4 regions of the Paenarthrobacter sp. CCNWLY172 genome follow, and region 1 is predicted to be linked to each of the others. Evidence: riboswitches for the same ligand, from Rfam matches in the RefSeq annotation. Region 1 holds a riboswitch; each other region holds the start of a gene.
What was found. A riboswitch is a leader RNA that binds a small molecule or an ion and turns the genes downstream of it on or off. The one in region 1 is predicted to bind cyclic di-AMP.

Region 1 (4,932 bases):
CTGGCGCCTGGTGGCCACCGATGCATCCTTCGATTACGGGGATGGCCCTGCTGTGGAAGGGCCATCCATTGCCCTGCTGCTGGCGGTGTCCGGCCGACCAATAGCAGAGGACGAGCTGAGTGGCCCCGGGGCTCCGGTGTTCTTGCGGCGGACACCATCATGAGGGCGCGGAGCAGGCCGGCAGCAATGCTGTCTGCAGACGTAGAAGTTCTGGGATTGAAGGGGCGGATCTTGTGGGCTGAGGGCACGCCTGAGCCTGCCGCTGTCCCCGCCGCCGTCCCCGCTGCCGATCCCACCGGGCCCGTCTATGTCCTGGTTCACGGCATCGGAGTCTCACACCGCTATTTGGCCCGGCTGCACACAGTCCTTGCAGCGAGCGCACCCACCTACTCCTTGGACCTCCCGGGGTTTGGAGGGACTCCGAAGCCTGATCGACAGCTCTCGGTGGAGGACTACGGCGCCTTCATTGCGGAGGCCCTCGCTTCCCGCGGCATCGGTTCGTACGTTTTGGTGGGCCATTCGATGGGTGCGCAGTTTGTTATCGAGGCGGCTTTGCATTCACCGGATCGGGTCCGCCAGGTGGTGCTGATGGGGCCAGTGGTTGATTCGCGGCACAAAAACGTGAGGCGCCAGTCCGTGGCTCTTCTCCTTGACGGGATGCTCCGGGAAAGCCCCTCCTCCAATTTGATCGTCACGTCGGACTATCTCCGCTGCGGTCCGCGCTGGTACCTTACTGAACTGCCGGTGATGATGACGTACCCCACCGAGAAACGCTTGGCTGGCATCAAGGTCCCTGTGCTGGTCCTGAGGGGAAGCCGCGACAACGTGGCCGGCCCGGACTGGTCGCTTCGGCTTTCGAGGGCGGTTGACCAGGGGCGCTTGGTGGAGATCCCCGGCGTCGGGCATGTAGCGCAACACATGCGGCCCCAGGCCGTGGCGGACGCCATCCGGAGTTTCGTTGCAGCGACAGCGCTTCACGGCCAGGCGCCTTGATGCGTCCACGCGTCCCGGCTAGGCTGGCGAAGCCACCGCATTAGTAAGTTTGCTTATGAAAGGGCTGATCGTGACCACTGGAGATAACAAGGACGAGCAAGGCTTCGGCGCAACCGGCGCCACTGGCCCCTACGGTGCCGCAACGCCCCCGGCCACCACCAAGGATGACGTCAACGCCGACCCCGAATTGCGCCAGGACGAAGACGAGGACCCCGCCGCATCCTCCAACCCCGATCCCCTCGACGGAAACGTCACGGGCTTGGAACCCGGCGGAGGAGTGCCTCCGGGAGAAACCCCGCCGGCCGAGGGCAGCATGAGCAGCGACCAAGGACACGAGGAGTAAGCAACTGCGGGCGCCAAGCTAGGGCAGCCCCAGGAGCTCCCCAAGATCATAATCCGCCGGCTCTTCCAACTGGGAGTAAGTGCAGCTCTCCGGCGTTCGGTCCGGCCGCCACCGCCTGAACTGCGTGGTGTGCCGGAACCGCTCGCCCTCCATGTAGTCGTAGGCCACCTCGATGACCAGCTCGGGACGCAGGGGTACAAACGAGAAATCCTTGCCCGCGCTCCACCGGCTTTGGGCACCTGGCATCCTGGAACCGCCGGCTCCGTCGCCCTGGCTGGCCCACTCACCCCAGGGATGCTCGCCCAGTTCAACCTGATACGGCTCGAGCTCAGCTACCAGGCTTTCCCTGCGGGCCATGGGGAAGGAGGCCACCACCCCCACATGCTGGAGCCGGCCGGCGTCGTTATAAAGACCCAACAGCATGGACCCCACAACTTTCGCGGTCTTGTGCCAGCGGAAGCCGGCCACCACGCAGTCCGCAGTGCGCTCGTGCTTGGTCTTGAACATCACGCGCTTGTTGGGCAAATACGTCCCATCCAGGGGCTTGGACAGCACACCGTCCAGGCCTGCGCCTTCCAACTGCACGAACCATTCCTTTGCACGCTCAAGGTCCGTGACTGCAGGGGTGACGTAAACGGGCGGCTCCGCCTTGGCGAGCGCACGTTCCAGGATGGCCCGACGCTCCGAAAAGGGAGTGCCCATCAGGTCGTCATCGCCGAGGGCAAGGATATCGAACGCGATCATGGACGCCGGAGTCTTCTCGGCGAGCATCCGGACCCGGCTGTCCGCGGGGTGGATCCGCTGCTGCAGCACCTCGAACTCCAGCCGGTTGCCCTCGATCAGGACAATCTCGCCGTCGATCACGCATTTGTCCGGAAGGTTCTTCCGCAGCGCCTCCACCAGTTCGGGAAAGTAGCGGGTCATGGGTTTCTCGTTGCGACTGCCCAGAATGATCTCATCGCCGTCCTTGAAGACTATGGTCCGGAAGCCGTCCCACTTGGGCTCGTAGTGCCCAACATCGGGGATGGCCGGAACGGATTTGGCGAGCATGGGCGAGACGGGTGGCATCACAGGCAGGTCCATAGACAATGTCTACCTGCCGGTGCACGCGGAAGCTAGTCCCAGGCGATGGATATCTTGGCCGTGGTGGCTGCCGCACCGGGAGCTCCCAGCGCCGGCCCCGAAGCCTAAGCGCCAGGACCCTCTCATCCGGGGAGGCCTACCGTCCGTTATATTAATGTGACTTTACTTTCCGGCTCATGTACCGTCGTAGGGCGACCCGTATCTCCGCTGGGCCGCTTCCGGAATGACGCCGAGCTCTGCCGCATTCCGGAATCCGCCAGACCCGCGGCAGAGGCGGGGGACCCAAAAGTTCCCGGACTTTCCCAAGTCCTTGGGGTGAAGCCGCTACGGCGGCCGGACGGCCTCGTCCGAACCCGACAGCTAACCTCGAAGGCGTTGAGAGGCAACCACCATGTCCCCAACCATGGATCAGCCGCGCCGCGCCGAGACTGAACGCGGGCGCACCAAGCCAACCGGACGCCGTCGGGCCCACCCCAGCGGATCCCCCCTCAGCGCGCAGCCAGACACTGTGGCCGCACCCGGAACGACAAGCACGACGCCGGAGGCCGCCACTGCGGCTATCCCCGCCGTCGCAACACCCACCACGCGTGCAGCCGCGCGCGCGGCCGAGCGGGAGCGTGCGGCACGGGCCGTGATCGCGCCTGAAGCATCGGCCTCGCAGCCGGCACCGGAAACGGCCGCACAGGAGGAACCCGCAACTGCGGCGATTCCCGCCGTGGAGGCAGCACAGGCTGCAGCTCCGGCCTCCACTACGCCAGGTCCTCCTACCGCGGCCATTCCCATCGTGCAGCAGGCCGCCCCGAACCACGGTTCTCAGGAACCCGACACCCCGGAGCCCGTAACTGCCGCCATTCCGGTGGTGGCCGAGTCCGCCCGCACTGAGCCACCGCGGGGCAAGTCCCCTGCCCAGGTCGCGGCGGCCGCAACGGCCTCGGCAGCACTGGCGAGCCGCAAGGACCTACGCAAACCGGCAGCTGCGCCCACGGCCGCCAAGTCGGGTTTTGGCGGCTCTTCGCCAGGCCGGGAACCCCATACGGTCCTGCGGAAAGCTGCATCCGTCAAACACATGAGCCAGCGCATGGCCGTGGTGGCCGGCGCCCTCGGGTTGGTCCTGACAGCCGGTACCCTGGGGCAGGCCCTCGAGCTGCCATTCTTCGGCCAGGAGACCCCCTCCCAGGAAGCCAGCGGCGCCGACCGGAATTCAGGCTCCGCGGCTCCCGCGCCCAGCGCCTCCTACTCAAGGGCATCATCGCCCTCCGCGTCAGCTGCTGCGACGTCGGCAGGCGGCCAGCCGGCCACGGTTCCGGAGGCACCCGCACCAGGGTCGCCGTCGTCGGTTCCCACCCCGAAAGTTTCCTTGGCCGACCCCGTATGGGTCCCGTCCGCAGTGCCGTCAACCATCGCCGCGGACCCGGCCACCGCCAGCCCGATCCCCACCCAGCCGGCGCCGGCACCCAGCGAGGTGCCGTCGGACACGATCACCACGCCACCCACGACGCCGACGCCCACAACCACACCGACGGTCACACCCACGCCGGCTCCTACCCCCACGCCGACGGGGACTCCCACGCAGACCACCAAACCCAAGCCCTCGGGCAAGCCCAGTGCGGCCACCGCGCCGCAGCCCTCCGGGACGGCACTTGAAGAAATCCTTGACGCGGCAAAGGACACCCTCAAATGAGCACCCGCTTGCCACGCACCACCACGCATGTGGGATGGCACAGCCGGTACTGCAGCAGCAGCCGGACGGCCACGTTCCGGCGTCGATTGGGCCGCTGGAGCTGCCAGCGGCTGAGGCGCCCGTAAAGCAAGACCATACCAATGAGCAGGCGCCCGCACCGGGCGCCTGCTCATTGTTCTTGACAACCTCAGATCCGCGGCCGGCCGGCCCAGCGGCGGGCTTTCAAGGCAGCGTGCAATTCGACGCGGATCACTCCGCTCAACGGGTCAGCGCCGATGAGCTGCCGGATCCGGCCGAGCCTGTTGTAGATGCTGCTCCTGTGGAGATGGAGTTTGGCCGCGACGTCCTGCACTGAACCATCATTGTCATAGAGGAGTTCCAGGACGGGCAGGAGTTCGCCGTTCTTGTCCTGGTCCTCCAGCGTTCGGAAGTGCACGGAACCGGTGTCGTCCCAACCTCCGGGTGCCAGCAAGCGGTCGAAGAGCTGATAGACGCCTACGGACCGGCTGTCCACGAGCTCGCCGAGGGGTTGATCGACGGCGGCAGCCTGCGCTGCAACCTTGGACTGCCGGTACGCTCCTGCGAGCTGCCGGATCACCTGGAACGGCTCGCTGATGCCCAGGATCACCCGGTCCACCGCCCTGCCGGAGCGCTTGGCGAGTTCCAGTTGATAGTGGACCAGCACCTGGGCGTGGTCCGCCCGACCACCGGACTCTCGAAACAGGACCACGGAATGCGTCTCCGTTCCGGCGCTGAACAACGCAGCGTTGACGCCGATGGTGGACTGCAGTGCAGCTGTTCGGTGCGTCAGGGTTGCGGCGAGGGGATCGAC
Region 2 (4,932 bases), on a different contig from region 1:
TCTTCGAAGATGCGCCAGCCGGTATCGCTGCGGCGCGCGCAGCCGGGATGCGGACCGTGGTAGTAGGCGACGCCGGTCATCTTGAAGATGGCATGTGGCGCATCCCGGACTACTCGGACGTGACGGTCATTTCGGTAAAGGACGACGACGGCGGGCACCTCCTCACGCTGACCCTTTAGTACCGCCGGGTTAGGACTGTTCCAAGCGATAAACCGGGCGTAGGCTGTGGGCATGTCTGCGATGCCGGAGGCGTACGGTGCTGCACTGGAGCGGGCCATGGTCCATGCCGGTGACTGGCTTGCGTCGGTCCCAACACGTCCTGTCCGCCCGTCCTCCGATGCCGATCAGGTAGCCAACAGCATGACGTCGCGGCTGCCGGACGAGGCCACCGATGCTGCGGAGGTAGTTGATGAGCTCGCCGCTCTGGCTGAGCCCGGCTTGATGGCGATCCAGTCCGGACGGTTCTTTGGGTGGGTCATGGGCGGAACCCTTCCCGCTGCCATGGCTGCGGATTGGCTCGTTTCGGCGTGGGACCAGAACACGGGGCTTCGGTTCGCTACGCCGGCGGCTGCTGCCATCGAGGAATCTGCCGCCGCGTGGTTGCTGGACCTTCTCCACCTTCCTTCGAGTGCCGACGTCGGATTCACCACCGGCGCCACCACCGCCAACTTCGTGGGGTTGGCAGCGGGCCGCCAATATCTGATGGACGAGGCGGGTTGGGACCTTGAGGCGCTGGGGCTGACAGGCGCCCCACGCATCACCACCTTTGCGGGCAGGGAGCGGCACGCCGCAGTGGACCTGGCTTTGCGGTATCTCGGATTGGGTGCCTGCGTGCCCGTAGATGCCGACGAGGAAGGACGGATTCTCCCCGACGCACTTGCCGAGGCCATGGACCAGCAACCAGGACTGTCACTGGTCTGTCTGCAAGCGGGCAACCTGCATTCCGGCGCCTTTGATCCCATGGAGGAAGCCATTGCGGTGGCCCACGATCGCGGCGCATGGGTGCACGTGGATGGTGCTTTTGGTTTATGGGCCGCCGTTAGCCCGACGCTGCGGGCCCGGCTGGCGGGAGTAGAGGAAGCAGATTCCTGGGCCACGGATGCCCACAAGACGCTGAATGTTCCTTACGACTGCGGCTTGGCCATCGTTGCGAGGCCGGAAGCCTTGAGGCGTGCTTTCAGTGTTCACACAAGTTACCTCATTGCTACGGATGCCGGCCCGGGAGATCCTTTCGAGAAAGTGCCTGAGATGTCCCGCCGTGCCCGGGGCATCCCTGTGTGGGCGGCGCTGAGGCAACTGGGCCGTAACGGGGTGATCTCCATGGTGGAGCGGCTCGCTGCAAACGCCCGCGCGTTGGCCGAGGGGCTCGCCGCGATCCCGGGCGTCGAGGTGCTCAACGACGTCGTGTTCACGCAGGTATCGGTGAGCTTCGGCAGTGATGACCGCACACACCGTGTCACGCAACGGCTGATGGCCGAGGGCGCGGTGTGGATGTCCGGGTCCTCCTGGCGTGGCCGTGAAATCCTCAGGATTTCGGTGAGTAACTGGACCACGGATGCAGGGGATGTTGCTGCGTCCATCGCGGCGGTGCGCAGCGCGTTGGAAGCCGAACCGGAGTCTGTGTAACGCGAAAACCGCGCCGGTTCCCGCCATCCGCTCCAGTCTGTACTGGTGCGGGCGGCGGCAACCGGCGCGGTAATCAAGCAGTCTGGCTTAGTACCAGTTGTTGGCCAAGTGGAAGCCCAGGGCGGCCGACGGGGATCCGTAGCGTTCCTTGATGTAGTTCAAGCCCCACTTGATTTGGGTCTGGTAGTTGGTCTGCCAATCAGCGCCCGCGGTTGCCATCTTGCTAGCCGGCAGCGACTGGACAATGCCGTAAGCACCGCTGGAAGCGTTGGTGGCGGTCGTCCTCCAGTTGGATTCCTTCTCCCACAGGGTGTTCAGGGCAGTCATTTCGCTGGCGCTCCAGCCGTAGTTGCCAAGGATGCTGGCAGCGTAGGCTTTGGCAGCGGCGGGATCGTCCACGGCCTTGGGGGCGGCAGCAGCAGCTGCAGCTTCGGCAGCGGCGGCGGCAGCAGCGGCGTCGGCGGCCTGCTTGGCTGCAGCATCAGCGGCGGCCTTTTCAGCGGCGGCCTGGTCGGCAGCGGCCTTCTCGGCGGCGGCCTTTTCAGCGGCGGCCTGGTCCGCCGCGGCCTTCTCGGCTGCGGCCTTTTCGGCTGCGGCTTTGTCCACGGCTGCCCTGTCAGCGGCGCCCTTTGCAGCGGCTGCATCCAAGGAAGCGGAGATTTCAGCTGTCTTGTTGTTGCTGACCTGGGCATTCGCCTGGGTCTCTGCAACGCGGCTTACCTCGGGAAGGGTCAGGGCGGCGTTGGCAGCAGTACCGAGCGATGCAACGCCCAGCGCAGCAGCTACAACACCGGCAACAACCGACATGCGGTGGCCGGACTTGCCCTGGCGGGCAGCGTTCTTGAGGACAGCCTGCGACTTGGTCAACGGTGCGTTGTGCTCATCGCGGTGACGCGCGGAAGGGCGCGTCTGATCATTAAATTCAGACATGTGTGATTACCTCTCAGCGCCTGCGGAGTTAGCTGTCGGGTTCGGATGAGGTCATCCGGCCGCGCATCACGCTGCGGCTTCACCCCAAGGGTCCGGCATAAATGCCTGGTCCCGGAGACTCTGGGTCCCCCGTCTCTGCCTCGGAGTAAGTACGGACTCCGGGAAGTGGCAGAGCTCGGCGCATCCCGGATGTGGGCCAGTTGGGGCGACCCACCCTTTCGACGGTACAGGAGGAATTCGTAGAAGTCACATTTAGGTAACAGAGATCACGACGACGGTGAGTCGCCTTGCTGGGTTCGTAACTTCTGTTCGGTGGCGACGGCAGGGAATCGAAGGGTGAATTCCGTGCGCCCTGGACGGGACGCCACGTGCACGCTGCCGCCGTGAGCTTCCACGATGGATTCAACGATCGACAGACCCAGCCCCGACGTGCCCTCGGACCCCGATCTCGCAGCGTCGGCGCGGGCAAAACGGGAGAAGATCCGGCCCTGGAAATCCTCTGGAATGCCGGGCCCGTTGTCCGTTACGGTCACCACTGGGCTGCCGTCGGCGGAGAGCATCACGCTCGTGACCACCGTGGTGCCGGCATCGGTGTGTTTACGGGCGTTGGAGAGAAGATTGGCCAGGACCTGGTGCAGTTGCGTAACGTCGCCGCGGACCGTGACGGGTTCATCCGGGAGTTGGAGTTGCCAAATCTGGTCCGGTGCCATGATTTTCTCGTCGCTGACAGTTTCAATCACCAACTGGGTGAGGTCCACGTCCGTGATCTTAAGCGCCTGGCCTTCGTCCAGCCTGGCAAGCAGCAGCAGATCCTCCACCAGGGTGGTCATCCGTTCGGACTGGCTCCGGACGCGTGCCAGCGACTTTCGGCCGTCATCGGTGAAGTTCTCGGTCATGCTCAACAGTTCGGTGTAACCGCGGATGGCCGTAAGCGGCGTTCGAAGTTCGTGCGACGCGTCCGCGACGAACTGGCGCACCTTGGTTTCGCTTTCCTGGCGGGCTTCCAAAGCACTGGAGACGTTGTTCAGCATCTGGTTGAGGGCATGGCCAACGCTGCCGACTTCGGTTCCGGGATGGGCGGCCGACGGCGGGACCCGCACCGCAAGTGCCACCTCACCGGCGTCGAGAGGGAGGCGGGAAACTTTGGTGGCTACCTCGGAGAGCTGCTCCAATGGACGCATGGTCCGCCGGATGATTACCGTTCCCGCGAGGCCGATCACAGCCAGTCCGCCGAGCGACACCAGAACCATGGTCCACACCAGCGAGGCCTCGGCGCTTTGCTTGTCCGCGAGAGGCAGTCCCGTCACGATCACGTCGCCGGCAGTTTCGACGGCCACGAGCCGGTAATCCCCATAGGAGAGCGATCGGTCCACAGGCCGGTTGTCCCGGGGCAACGACAGCAGAATCTGTTTGTCGTCCGCCGTGAGTTCGGCCCGCTTGCCGGAGGCCTCAATAACGCCTGGATTGATCACGGTTGTTCCATCGATCCGTGCGTTCAGCGTTCCAGCGGCCTGGCCGCGCGCTTCCAGCGGGTCCGGCCTTCCGGAGGGGGAGGACGGAAAGTTCGACGGCGGCCTGCCGAAGCTGGTCGCGCGGCTTGACGCCTGCTCCAACTGCCGGTCGAGCTGCTTGTTGAACACCATGTCCATGGAGGCGTAGCTGACCACTCCCACGGCAGCGCAAATGGCGACCAGCAAGGCCATGGCGACCAGGACCAGTCGGGTACGCAGGTGCCACGCGGAGGGGCTGAGCCAACTGCGGTGTGACTTTTTGGCCACTCCTGAAAGGGTGCTCAACGCCTAGTCCGCAGGCTTGATGACATAGCCGGCGCCGCGGATGGTGTGGATCATCGGAGGGTGGTTTGCTTCGATCTTCTTGCGCAGGTAGGAAATGTAGAGCTCCACGATGTTGGCTTGTCCACCGAAGTCGTAGTCCCACACACGGTCCAGGATCTGTGCTTTGCTGACCACTCGTTTAGGGTTCTCCATGAGGTAGCGCAAAAGCTCAAACTGGGTGGCGGTAAGCGGAATGTCCTCGCCGGCCCGGGTGACTTCACGGGTGTCCACGTTCAGGGTAAGGTCACCCACCACCAGTTCGGCAGTGTCCATGGCGGCCACGCCGGAACGCTGGACCAGGCGGTGCAGTCGCAGGAGGACTTCCTCCATGCTGAAGGGTTTGGTGACATAGTCGTCGCCGCCGGCAGCCAGCCCGACGATGCGGTCCTGCACGGCGTCCTTGGCTGTGAGGAAAAGCGCGGGAACTTCCGGGGCAAACGCACGGATGCGGTTGAGGACTTCCACACCGTCGAATCCGGGAAGCATGACGTCCAGTACGAGGACATCGGGCCGGAATTCTTTGGAAAGCTTCACGGCCCCA
Region 3 (4,932 bases), on a different contig from region 1:
GCGGGGTGTTGCTGTCAAAACCAAAGGCTGGATCAGCCGTTCACGCGGATGAAAACCGGGCCGGAGCCTACGTTGACGCTGAACAGTGCCGTGGTGGATCCGTTCCATCCACCGTGGACTGCCTGGCCGTTGCCGACGTATACAGCGATGTGGGCCTGTCCGGCCAGACCGCCGTTGGCGTAGTAGGCGAGGTCGCCCGGCTTCGCTTCCGCTGCGCTGACCGTGCGGCCGAGGGAGAGGTAGCCGGCCGGCCAGTCGTGGAAGTTGATGCCAACAGCTGCCAGGGAGTTGGTTACCAGCATGGTGCAGTCCTGGGTGACGCCGAGCTGCGCATAGGCGGCAGCGGCAATTGCAGCACCCAGGCCACTTGCAGCGGCCGGAGCCTTTGCCTCAGGAGCCGCGGTGTTGACGGCCAACGTGGCGTTGCCGGCAGTTGCCGTGCTTTCTGCTGCCTTCTTGGTTTCTGCCTTCGCAGGAGCCTTCTTCTCTACGGGGGCCGGAGCCTGCACCGTGGTGACCACGGGGCGCTCGTAGGAGATGGCAACGGTGGAGTCCGCAGCGATGGTGGCCTGGACTACCGACTGGACGTCAAGGGTGGACGTCGCGGTGGACTCACGGTCCACGGTGGTGTCGGCCGCGTTGGCAGCAACACTGCCGGTCAGGACCAGGCCTGAAGCTGCGGCAATAACAGCCGCCTGGCGGCCGACGCCGCCGGCGTTTTCACTGACGGCCTTGGCGATCACGGCAAGCGAGCTGGTCTTGGGGGCCTCAGCGCGATGCCGTGCAACCTTGGATGCACTGGTCATGGTTTTCTCTTTTCGTATCCGCGTGCAGTTGGGGTACACGCGGCTCATTGGCGCGCCAGCACTTGGGGGCATGCTGGCGAACCCCGAACCGGATTGTTTCTAGCGGAGGGTAAAGAAGGAGGACGTGCCCGTGGAGGCAGCCGAGTGCAGGAGCGTGCCCTGTCCCGGGTTCAATGCGCTGATCATCATGCCGTTGCCAACGTAGATGCCTACGTGTGCTCCGCCGTTCTGCATGACCAGGTCACCGGGGACAGGAGTGCTGGTGGGCTTCATGGCCGTCCAGGCGTTGACGCGCGGGATGCTGATGCCGGCCTGCGCGTAGACCCACTGGGTGAAGCCGGAGCAGTCCCATCCGTTGGGCGTGGTGCCGCCCCAAACGTAAGGGTGGCCGATTCCGGTGTAGGCGATCGCGGCGAGGCCGGAAGCGGCGGCGCTGGAAGCAGCATCCTTGGCTTCGGACGACTTCGCAGTCACGGCGCCTGCGGTGGCCTGGTTGCCGTTGGCCGCGGTGCGCTGGGTGGTCTGCGAAGCGCGCTGCACAACCTTGGGAGCTTCCTTGGTGGCCACTACGGGGCTCTCGAAGGAAACGGTGGCGGTGGGCTCTGCGGTGACTACCGCAGTGGTGACCATCTGCTGGGTGCTGGAGGCTTCCGACTTGGAAACGTCGGTGTCCGCTGCCTGGGCCGGCAGACCGACACTGAGGACGAGGCCTGAGGCTGCTGCCAGGACGACGGCCTGGCGGCCAACGGTACCGGCGTTGGATGAAACAGCCTTGGAAAGCGTGTTCAAGGGGTTCGTACGAACCGATTCGGCGCGGTGGCGCGCAGGGGTAGTGCGTGATGACACGAAGGTAGCCTCTCCCAATGCCTGCGAGGTGAGCTGTCGGATTCGGATGGGAGTCATCCGGCCACGCTGCTTCAAGGAAGCTTTGCGACTTAACCCCAAGGCCTTCTTGCGAAGACCAGAAGTGGTTCCCCCGCCCCTGCCAGACGATTTATGCGAACGGACCTCGAGTGGTGGCAGAGCTAGGCAATCCACTCAAGTGCACCGGCCCCCTAAAAAGCCGATGCGCTTTGTACGGTACAACAGTTGAACGCGAATGTCACATTCAGGTCACGGGGTGTGTCACGAATGCGAGAGACAACCATCAACTGGACTTAGAGCCAGCCCATGGGGTCAACAACTTCACCGTTGACCTGTACTTCGAAGTGGAGGTGGCAGCCGGTGGAGGCGCCCGTGGTGCCGCTCAGCGCTACAGTGTCGCCGCGGCTGACCGTCTGGCCTACTTTGACGGTGAAGGACGACAAGTGGTTGTACGTGGTCTCAAGGCCGTTGCCGTGGTCTACCACCACGCGGTTGCCTCCGCCGTACTCGTGCCATCCGGCAAAGGTGACCTTGCCACTGGCCGCAGCATGGACGGCCGTGCCGCACTGGGCCACGAAGTCCTGGCCGCGGTGGAAGTCACCGGCACCACCTGTGAGGGGGCTGATGCGGTAGCCGAACGGGGAAGCCGTGGTCAGGGTGTCCAGGGGGCTGGCCATGGTGCCCGTGGACGAGGCACGCTGGATGCTGTCGGCGGACTGCGCACTGAGCAGCTGCTTCAGCTTGCCGTCGGGGTCGGCGGCGGTAGCTACCGCAGCACGGCTGAAGTCGATCTTGGCTGATGCAGCGGCGGAAACCTCGGGCTGGCTGCCCCCGGTGACGGCCAGGGCCGACTCGGTCTGACCGGATTCCGAGGTTGCCATTACCGGGCTGGTGGCCGGCAGACCGACAGTCAGGGCAAGTCCGGTGGCGGCAAGCGCAACTCCGGCCTTTTGCCCTACACCACTGGCTGCGGCGAAATCGGCAACCTGGCGCAACGGGCTCTTACGGCGACGCACCTGGCGTTCGGTGTCGCGTGGCCGGATCTCCGATACGACGCGGGCTGGCCGCAGCTCAGCAGCGGGGCCGGACGCGCGGCGGCGGCCCCTGACGTTCTGCGTTGTCAAACTCTATTCCTCTCTAAAAAGCCTGCGAAGTTAGCTGTCGGATTCGGGTCAGAGAGTTCAAAGACCCGGTCCGCACGAAGCGCTCACGGCACACAGGTATCCCAAGAGGGACTTGCGTAATGGGCACTTCTGCTGCGGACTTCACCCCAAGGCTGCTTCTTTAGACAGCCGCTTGTGGTTCCCCCGCCTCTGCCAGTGGTGGATGGCACACCTGTTCCGCTGGCAGAGCTCGGCTCCGGAACAGGTAACGCTTTGGTATCAGCGCTAGTAGATAACTATAGGCGATTAAGGCTCGCAGTAATAAATTCGTTATCAACAGGAACAGGCGTGGCGCGGCTGCCCCTTATCACTAATCCTGAAAAACTGCAGGTCACACGCGCGCTTGGAGCTCAAAAGTGAGATATGACACCGGGTGAAGGGAAGGGTGCCTCAGCCGACGGAGACGAAGACGTGCGCCGCCACCTCGGGCGGAAGTTCCAGTGCACCCTCAATGCCGGGGACCCGGACTGAAATGTACTCGCCTACGCGCTCCAGCGAGACGGCCGCGCCGGGGCGGATACCACCCTCATCCAGCTGGGTAAGGAGTTCAGGCTCAACCTGGATGGGCTCCGCAAGGCGGGTAACTGCCACCCGGGAATCCGGTGCATAGCCGTCCATGGCCTGCAGGAGGTTGACGTCGAGGCGGGGGAACGGCTGGCTGGCAAGGCCACCGAGGGCTTCAAGGCCCGGGATGGGGTTGCCATATGGGGATTCGGTGGGGTGCTCCAGGAGTTCGTACAGCCGGCGCTCCACGCGCTCGCTCATCACGTGTTCCCAGCGGCAGGCTTCGTCATGGACATAGGCCCAGTCCAAGCCAATGACATCAGCCAGGAGACGCTCGGCGAGGCGGTGCTTTCGCATCACCTCGGTGGCGCGTTTCCGCCCCGCTTCGGTCAGTTCCAGGTGACGGTCATTGGAAACAATCACCAAGCCATCGCGCTCCATGCGTCCGATGGTCTGGGAAACAGTGGGTCCGGAGTGCCGCAGCCGCTCGGCGATGCGGGCCCTGAGAGCCACAATGTTCTCTTCTTCAAGCTCCAAAATGGTCCGAAGATACATCTCAGTGGTATCGATCAGATCCGTCATCCAGCTCAGCTCTCCTCGAACGCAGTTCCTTGCGTAATCTCCACCGTACCGCGTCCCTTGCCGGGTGGGCGGTGTACACCGCCGCCCCATGAACGCCAACCACCAGCCTAGCTTATTTGGAATTACTCTGGATAATTCCGGTCGCATATGGTGGGCCTGCGTTCCACGTGGCGGACTATGACGGCCACAGGTTCCCGCCTCCGCGCCGGGTCAGGCAGAATTGGGGTGTCGAAGGGGCACCTGATGCCACCTGCCACGACCCATCTCTAGCCGATACCCATTGGAGCCACACGTGAGCGACAACAGCATCACCATTCCCACCGATCTGCTGCCCAAGGACGGTCGCTTCGGCGCAGGACCGTCCAAGGTCCGTCCGGAACAGATCGAGGCCCTGTCTGCCGCGTCGTCCACCATCCTTGGCACGTCCCACCGCCAAGCTCCGGTCAAAAACCTTGTGGGTTCGGTCCGGGAGGGCCTCAGCCAGTTCTTCCGTGCACCCGAAGGATACGAAGTTGTCCTCGGCGTCGGCGGTTCCACCGCATTCTGGGATGTCGCCGCCTTCGGCCTGGTAGAGAAGAAAGCACAGCACCTCTCCTTCGGCGAGTTCGGCTCAAAGTTCGCCGCCGCCACCAACAAGGCACCGTTCCTTGATGCTTCCTCCATCATCAAGTCCGAACCCGGCACCCGCCCGGTGGCACAGGCCGAAGCCGGCGTTGACGTCTACGCCTGGCCCCAGAATGAAACGTCAACCGGCGTGGCCGCCCCCGTCAAGCGCGTCGAGGGGGCTGACGAAGGCGCCCTCGTCCTGGTGGACGCCACGTCTGCTGCCGGCGGGCTGGATGTCGACGTCGCAGAGTCTGACGTCTACTACTTCGCCCCGCAGAAGAACTTCGCCTCCGATGGTGGTCTCTGGCTGGGCCTCTTCTCCCCCGCCGCACTGGAGCGTGCGGCACGGATCAAGGCGAGCGACCGCTGGATCCCGGACTTCCTGGACCTGCAGACGGCTATCGACA
Region 4 (4,932 bases), on a different contig from region 1:
ACGACGGCGTACTGCAGTTCGCGGCCGGCGGCGGCTTCTGCGTGGGCCATCTGCAGGAACGGCGTACCCGAGCTCGGTGTGGGTTCGTCGCGAAGGTCAAAATGGGCATCCAGGTTCAGGACACCAAGCCGTTTGCCGCGGACCGTGTCCGAACCGGCCACGCCAAGATAACTGGCGAACGCGGTTTCGTGGCCGCCGCCCAGCACCACGGTGAGGTTTCCGGCGTCGAGCAGTTCCGTAATGGCGCGTCCGGCGCGCTCTTGGCCGGCTTCCAGTGAGTCCTCCTCCACCACCACGTCACCGGCGTCGAACACGTCCCGGTCAAGATGGAACGCCAGCGGACCCAGCGCCGTGCGGATGGCAGCGGGAGCCGCAGCAGCACCGACCCGGCCCTGGTTGCGGCGCACTCCGGCATCGCTGCAAAAACCAAGCACGACGGCGGGACGCGAGGCAGTTGCGGGCGCGGGCGACGTCAGGGGTGCTACTGCCTGCCACCAGCGGCGGTGTTCAGTGCCGTCTCCGTCAAAGCGGCCCTTCCACGGCCCAGGGTTGACGTCTACGGCGAGGGTGATGCTGGTTTCCATGCTTCAAGCACACCCGAACGGGCACACGAAAACCAGCTTTCCCAGCAGGCGGGTGTCTGAAACTCCGGACTTAGGTCCGCAGGAGACTTACTTGACGCCCAGCAGCTCCTCCACGGTTCCAATGCCGAAGAACAGCAGGAACGCAGCGGCCACGGCCCACATGAGCGGGTGGACTTCGCGGGCGCGGCCCTGGAAGGTGCGGATCAGGACGTAGGAGATGAAGCCGGCACCGAGGCCGTTGGCGATCGAGTACGTGAACGGCATGAGGGAGATGGTCAGGAACGCAGGGATGCCGACACCCCAGTCCTGCCAATCGATCTTGCCCACCTGGGAGACCATCATGAAGCCCACAACCACCAGTGCCGGAGCCACGGCTTCGAAGGGTACAAGGTTGATGAGGGGCGTGAAGAACATCGCCACCAGGAACAGCACGCCCGTGACGATCGAGGCGAGGCCGGTGCGGGCACCTTCGCCGATGCCGGCGCCGGACTCAACAAAGATCTGGTTGGACGAAACGGACGCGCCACCACCCACGATCGCGCCGAGGGCGTCCACCTGCAGGACACGGTCGACGTTGGGGATGTTGCCGTCTTTGTCCACGGTTCCGGCCTCGTTGGCCAGTCCCACCATGGTGCCCATGGCGTCGAAGAAGATGCTGAGGAGGATCACAAACGCCAACAGTGCTGCAGCGATGAAACCGAGGTGCTGGAACGCGCCGAACGGGTTGGCCTTGCCGATGAGGGACAGGTCCGGGGCGCCCCACTCCGAGAGGGTGGGAGCCACGAGGGACCAGCCGCGCGGGTTGACGTTCTTGCCGTCGAAGCTGGGGCCGATGTGGAGGGTGAACTCGAGGATGGCTGCCAGTGCCGTGGAGACCACGATGCCGATGAGGATGGCGCCGCGGACCTTGCGGACCACCAGGGCGATGGTGAGGATGAGGCCCACTGCGAACACCAAGGTAGGCCAGCCCATGAGCTTGCCATCCACGCCCAGGCCCAAGGGAACCGTGGTGCCGGCGGCGTCGGGAATCCGGCGCACAAAGCCTGCGTTGACCAGGCCGATCAGTGCTATGAAGAGGCCGATGCCCACCACGATCGCCGTTTTCAGCGCTTCCGGCACGGCTTTGAACACGGCAGTACGGAAACCGGTCAGCACCAGGATGAGCATGGTGATGCCGGAGAGGACCACGAGGCCCATCATGTCCGGCCAGGTGAGTTCCGGGTGCGAGGCGACCGTGACGGCAACGAAGGCGTTGACGCCCAGCCCGGTTGCAACGGCGAATGGGTGCTTGGCCCACGCGCCCATGAGGATGGTCAGGATGCCCGCCACGAAGGCCGTCGTGGCTGCGACGGCTGTGAAGCCGAGAGATGCCCCACTGGAATCCGCCCCGGAGAGAATCAGCGGGTTCAACACCACGATGTAGCTCATGGCGAAGAACGTTGCGAAGCCGCCACGAATTTCCCGCGAGTACGTGGATCCACGTTCAGTAATTTTGAAGTAGCGGTCTACTGCAGAACCTTGCTTAAGCATGAAAGACTCCGGGGATCGGGGGGAGTGTGCCATCAAATCCTATGCGGTCCGGTGCGGGCGCTCCGGACGATTCGCCTAGTCTGTAAGGAAGCCAACACTAGGAGAAACCGCCCCATGCGTACCATCCGCCCGCTTCTGGCCGCCGTCGTCGCTGCTCTTGCCTTCGCGTCCGCCCTGCTGTTTACTGCGGCGCCGGCGTCTGCCCACGACGTCGCTGAATCCACGACGCCGGCCAGTGGCACCAGCGTCACGGACGTCCCGGCGTCGGTTTCCATCACGTTCAACAACCGGCCGCTCGCCATCGGTTCGGGCGTCACGGTCACTGCGGGCGGCGAAAACTGGGCCGACGGCCCGGTGGAAATCATCGACAACCAGGCGGTCCAGAAGTTGCGCGAAGGCGCTCCGGCCGGCGAATACACGGTGGTCTGGCGCGTCGTCAGCAGCGATTCGCACCCCATCGAGGGCACCTTTACCTTCACGGCCACCGCAGGAAGCACGACGACGGCCAGCGGCCCGGCGGCAGCCTCTCCGTCCGCATCGGCTCCGTCCGCTTCGACACCTTCAGCGGCGGTGCCGACGGCGGGAACCGCGGCCCCGGGCACTGCGGCGTCGGGAACCGGCAACAGCGAGCCCGCGGCCGACGCCTCCCAGCCCTTCCCGTGGAGCATCGTGGGCCTGGCGGTTGTTGCTGTTGGTCTCGTTATTTTTCTGGCTGTTACTGCCCGCAGGAAACTGGCTGCTTCGAACGACCCTGAGGGCCATTCTCCCGCGGAATAACGGGGTTTTCTACGTAGCTGCGAAGATCTCGAAACGGTTACTGCGACACGCCAGAAGCGTACTTCTCGTTACTTAAATGTGACTTCCGCGTGATCATCGCGTACGGTGGTACCTGTGCCTGTTCCACGTAGCGGGCACTTCCGGTCTGATTGCCTAGCTCTGCCGCAGTCCGGAATCCGTTCGCAGACAAACCTTACGGCAGAGACGGGGAACCCATTTTGGGCCGCTTTCGAGCGTGCCTTGGGGTGAAGTCACGATGCTTCCGCTGAACAGCGGGAGATAGTGGCCGGGTGACTCCCATCCGAATCCGACAGCTAACCTCGCAGGCATCGGGAGAGGCTCTTTCATGTCTTCACGCATTCTTCGCGGCCGTCGTAAGGCGGACAGCGTACGTCCTAATCCGTTCATCTCCATCTCCAAGGCAGTTGCCAGCAACGCTTCCGGCGCTGGCCGCCAGGCAGCTGTTATCGCAGCAGCCTCGGGCCTTGTGTTGACCGGCTCCATTGCAGCTCACGCTGCTGAAGCTCCGGTTCAGCGGGATTCCAGCCCGGCCACGGTCGCTGAGACCGTTTCGGCCGACGCTCCCACCCAGGTTGTTACCGCCCTGGCTACGGCTACCGTCAACTTCGAGCGCCCCGCTGTTGCTTCCGTTGCAGCTCCGGTTATCGAAAAGCCTGCACCGGTTGCTCCGGCTCCTGTCGCCAAGAAGGCAGCAGTCACCACTGCCGCCGCCAAGGCTCCTGTTGCCAAGGCTGCTGCAGCCGCTCCGGCCGCTGCTGCTCCCGCTCCTGCGGCTGCTGCTGCTCCGGCTGTTGGTGGCGTCAATGCCGCCATGGTTGCCTCGGCTTACGCCCAGATCGGCATCATGCAGGACTGCACCGCCATGGTGGAGCGCGCACTCGGCTCCGCAGGCATCCCCGTTGGCGACCTCGGTCCCATGCAGTTCATGAACTACGGCAAGGTTGTCAGCTCACCCCAGCCCGGTGACATGATCGTCCAGTCCGGCCACGTCGCCATCTACATCGGCAACGGCCAGGCCATCAGCGGTGGCATCAACGGCAACCAGACGGGTATCCACCCGATCAGCTGGTTGACCGCAACGGGTCCCCTGACCTACGTACGCGCTGGCGCATAAGCCTCACGCTTCAGTTCAAAGGCCGGTGTCTTCGAAGAGTTCATCTTCGAGGGCACCGGCCTTTGGCGTTAAGTTATGTGCGGAATAGTTCGCAGCCAGGTTTGATCTGCTAAGCGGTGGCGATGCCCGGCCCTGCAGGGAGGGCCACCTTGGACGATATCGCCTGGCCTACAGCCTTTGCCTGCCGAAGTACTTCCTTCGGTGTGGGCGTAATGAGCTCGCCGACTCCTACAAGGTGCATCCCGACGGCCCGCATTGCGGCCACCAGGTTTTGGCCGATCGCTATGCCGAGTTCCGCCAGCATTCGGCGCAATTGGCTCTGTGCGCAGCGCGTGACCACAATGTGGTCGGCCAGAAGAACACCGTTGGCAGTGTGGACGGCCCACTGGCGGCGGGTGGACTCGAGGGGGCCGGAGGCGTGGAGCCCCGTCCTGAGCCCGGCAGTGGTCATGCTGGCGGCCAGTCCATAGCCGATCTGTTGGGAAGGGTCGGAGCCAAGGAAATCGAGGCGGACAGCCCGTGTGGTGCTGCGGACATCCAGGTGATGGCTTGCGGCGTAGTTCCGCAGGTGGCGGAGGATCTCGTTGCGCTCCTGCATGGCTGCGGGATCGGCTGCATCGCAGCGTTGGAGCATTCCGGTGTGGACTGACGGACCCGTTGCGGACAACGTGCCGAACCCGTCCACCACAATGGAGCCCACGCCGTAGCGGCTGAGCTCACTGGCAACTGCCAAGCCGGACAAACCGGCTCCGATGACCACGGTGGTGGTGCGTTCCGTGGCGGAATCAGGCGTGAGTGACACTGCTTGGTTCCTCCTTGACGTGTGTGCCATTAGGCATCGCATGGGGTCGCGTCCGAGTTCCCCAAGCGGCCGCAATAAATGGCCGGAGTGTGCTGTGGAACACG

Region 2: it holds a riboswitch for cyclic di-AMP, as region 1 does, so the genes downstream of both, WBN73_RS12635 (hypothetical protein) here and WBN73_RS20125 (hypothetical protein) in region 1, are expected to answer to the same signal.
Region 3: it holds a riboswitch for cyclic di-AMP, as region 1 does, so the genes downstream of both, WBN73_RS17210 (C40 family peptidase) here and WBN73_RS20125 (hypothetical protein) in region 1, are expected to answer to the same signal.
Region 4: it holds a riboswitch for cyclic di-AMP, as region 1 does, so the genes downstream of both, WBN73_RS16650 (NlpC/P60 family protein) here and WBN73_RS20125 (hypothetical protein) in region 1, are expected to answer to the same signal.

Annotation. Positions count from the first base shown of each region.
Region 1 covers NZ_JBBEGB010000018.1:28,434-33,365, forward strand. Annotated here, with positions in the region: gene WBN73_RS20105 (maleylpyruvate isomerase family mycothiol-dependent enzyme) at 1-163, shown strand, start outside; gene WBN73_RS20110 (alpha/beta fold hydrolase) at 187-993, shown strand; gene WBN73_RS20115 (DUF6480 family protein) at 1,064-1,336, shown strand; gene WBN73_RS20120 (ATP-dependent DNA ligase) at 1,355-2,419, opposite strand; cyclic di-AMP (ydaO/yuaA leader) riboswitch at 2,664-2,808, shown strand; gene WBN73_RS20125 (hypothetical protein) at 2,811-4,100, shown strand; gene WBN73_RS20130 (PucR family transcriptional regulator) at 4,288-4,932, opposite strand, start outside.
Region 2 covers NZ_JBBEGB010000007.1:100,842-105,773, reverse strand. Annotated here, with positions in the region: gene WBN73_RS12645 (HAD-IA family hydrolase) at 1-179, shown strand, start outside; gene WBN73_RS12640 (pyridoxal phosphate-dependent decarboxylase family protein) at 232-1,626, shown strand; gene WBN73_RS12635 (hypothetical protein) at 1,714-2,556, opposite strand; cyclic di-AMP (ydaO/yuaA leader) riboswitch at 2,562-2,723, opposite strand; gene WBN73_RS12630 (sensor histidine kinase) at 2,823-4,352, opposite strand; gene WBN73_RS12625 (response regulator transcription factor) at 4,356-4,932, opposite strand, start outside.
Region 3 covers NZ_JBBEGB010000011.1:119,427-124,358, forward strand. Annotated here, with positions in the region: gene WBN73_RS17205 (NlpC/P60 family protein) at 33-806, opposite strand; gene WBN73_RS17210 (C40 family peptidase) at 906-1,652, opposite strand; cyclic di-AMP (ydaO/yuaA leader) riboswitch at 1,657-1,817, opposite strand; gene WBN73_RS17215 (M23 family metallopeptidase) at 1,964-2,794, opposite strand; cyclic di-AMP (ydaO/yuaA leader) riboswitch at 2,799-3,012, opposite strand; gene WBN73_RS17220 (metal-dependent transcriptional regulator) at 3,224-3,919, opposite strand; gene serC (phosphoserine transaminase) at 4,212-4,932, shown strand, end outside.
Region 4 covers NZ_JBBEGB010000010.1:160,522-165,453, reverse strand. Annotated here, with positions in the region: gene hutG (formimidoylglutamase) at 1-584, opposite strand, end outside; gene WBN73_RS16660 (NCS2 family permease) at 672-2,114, opposite strand; gene WBN73_RS16655 (copper resistance CopC family protein) at 2,229-2,891, shown strand; cyclic di-AMP (ydaO/yuaA leader) riboswitch at 3,066-3,234, shown strand; gene WBN73_RS16650 (NlpC/P60 family protein) at 3,238-4,026, shown strand; gene WBN73_RS16645 (FAD-dependent monooxygenase) at 4,136-4,858, opposite strand.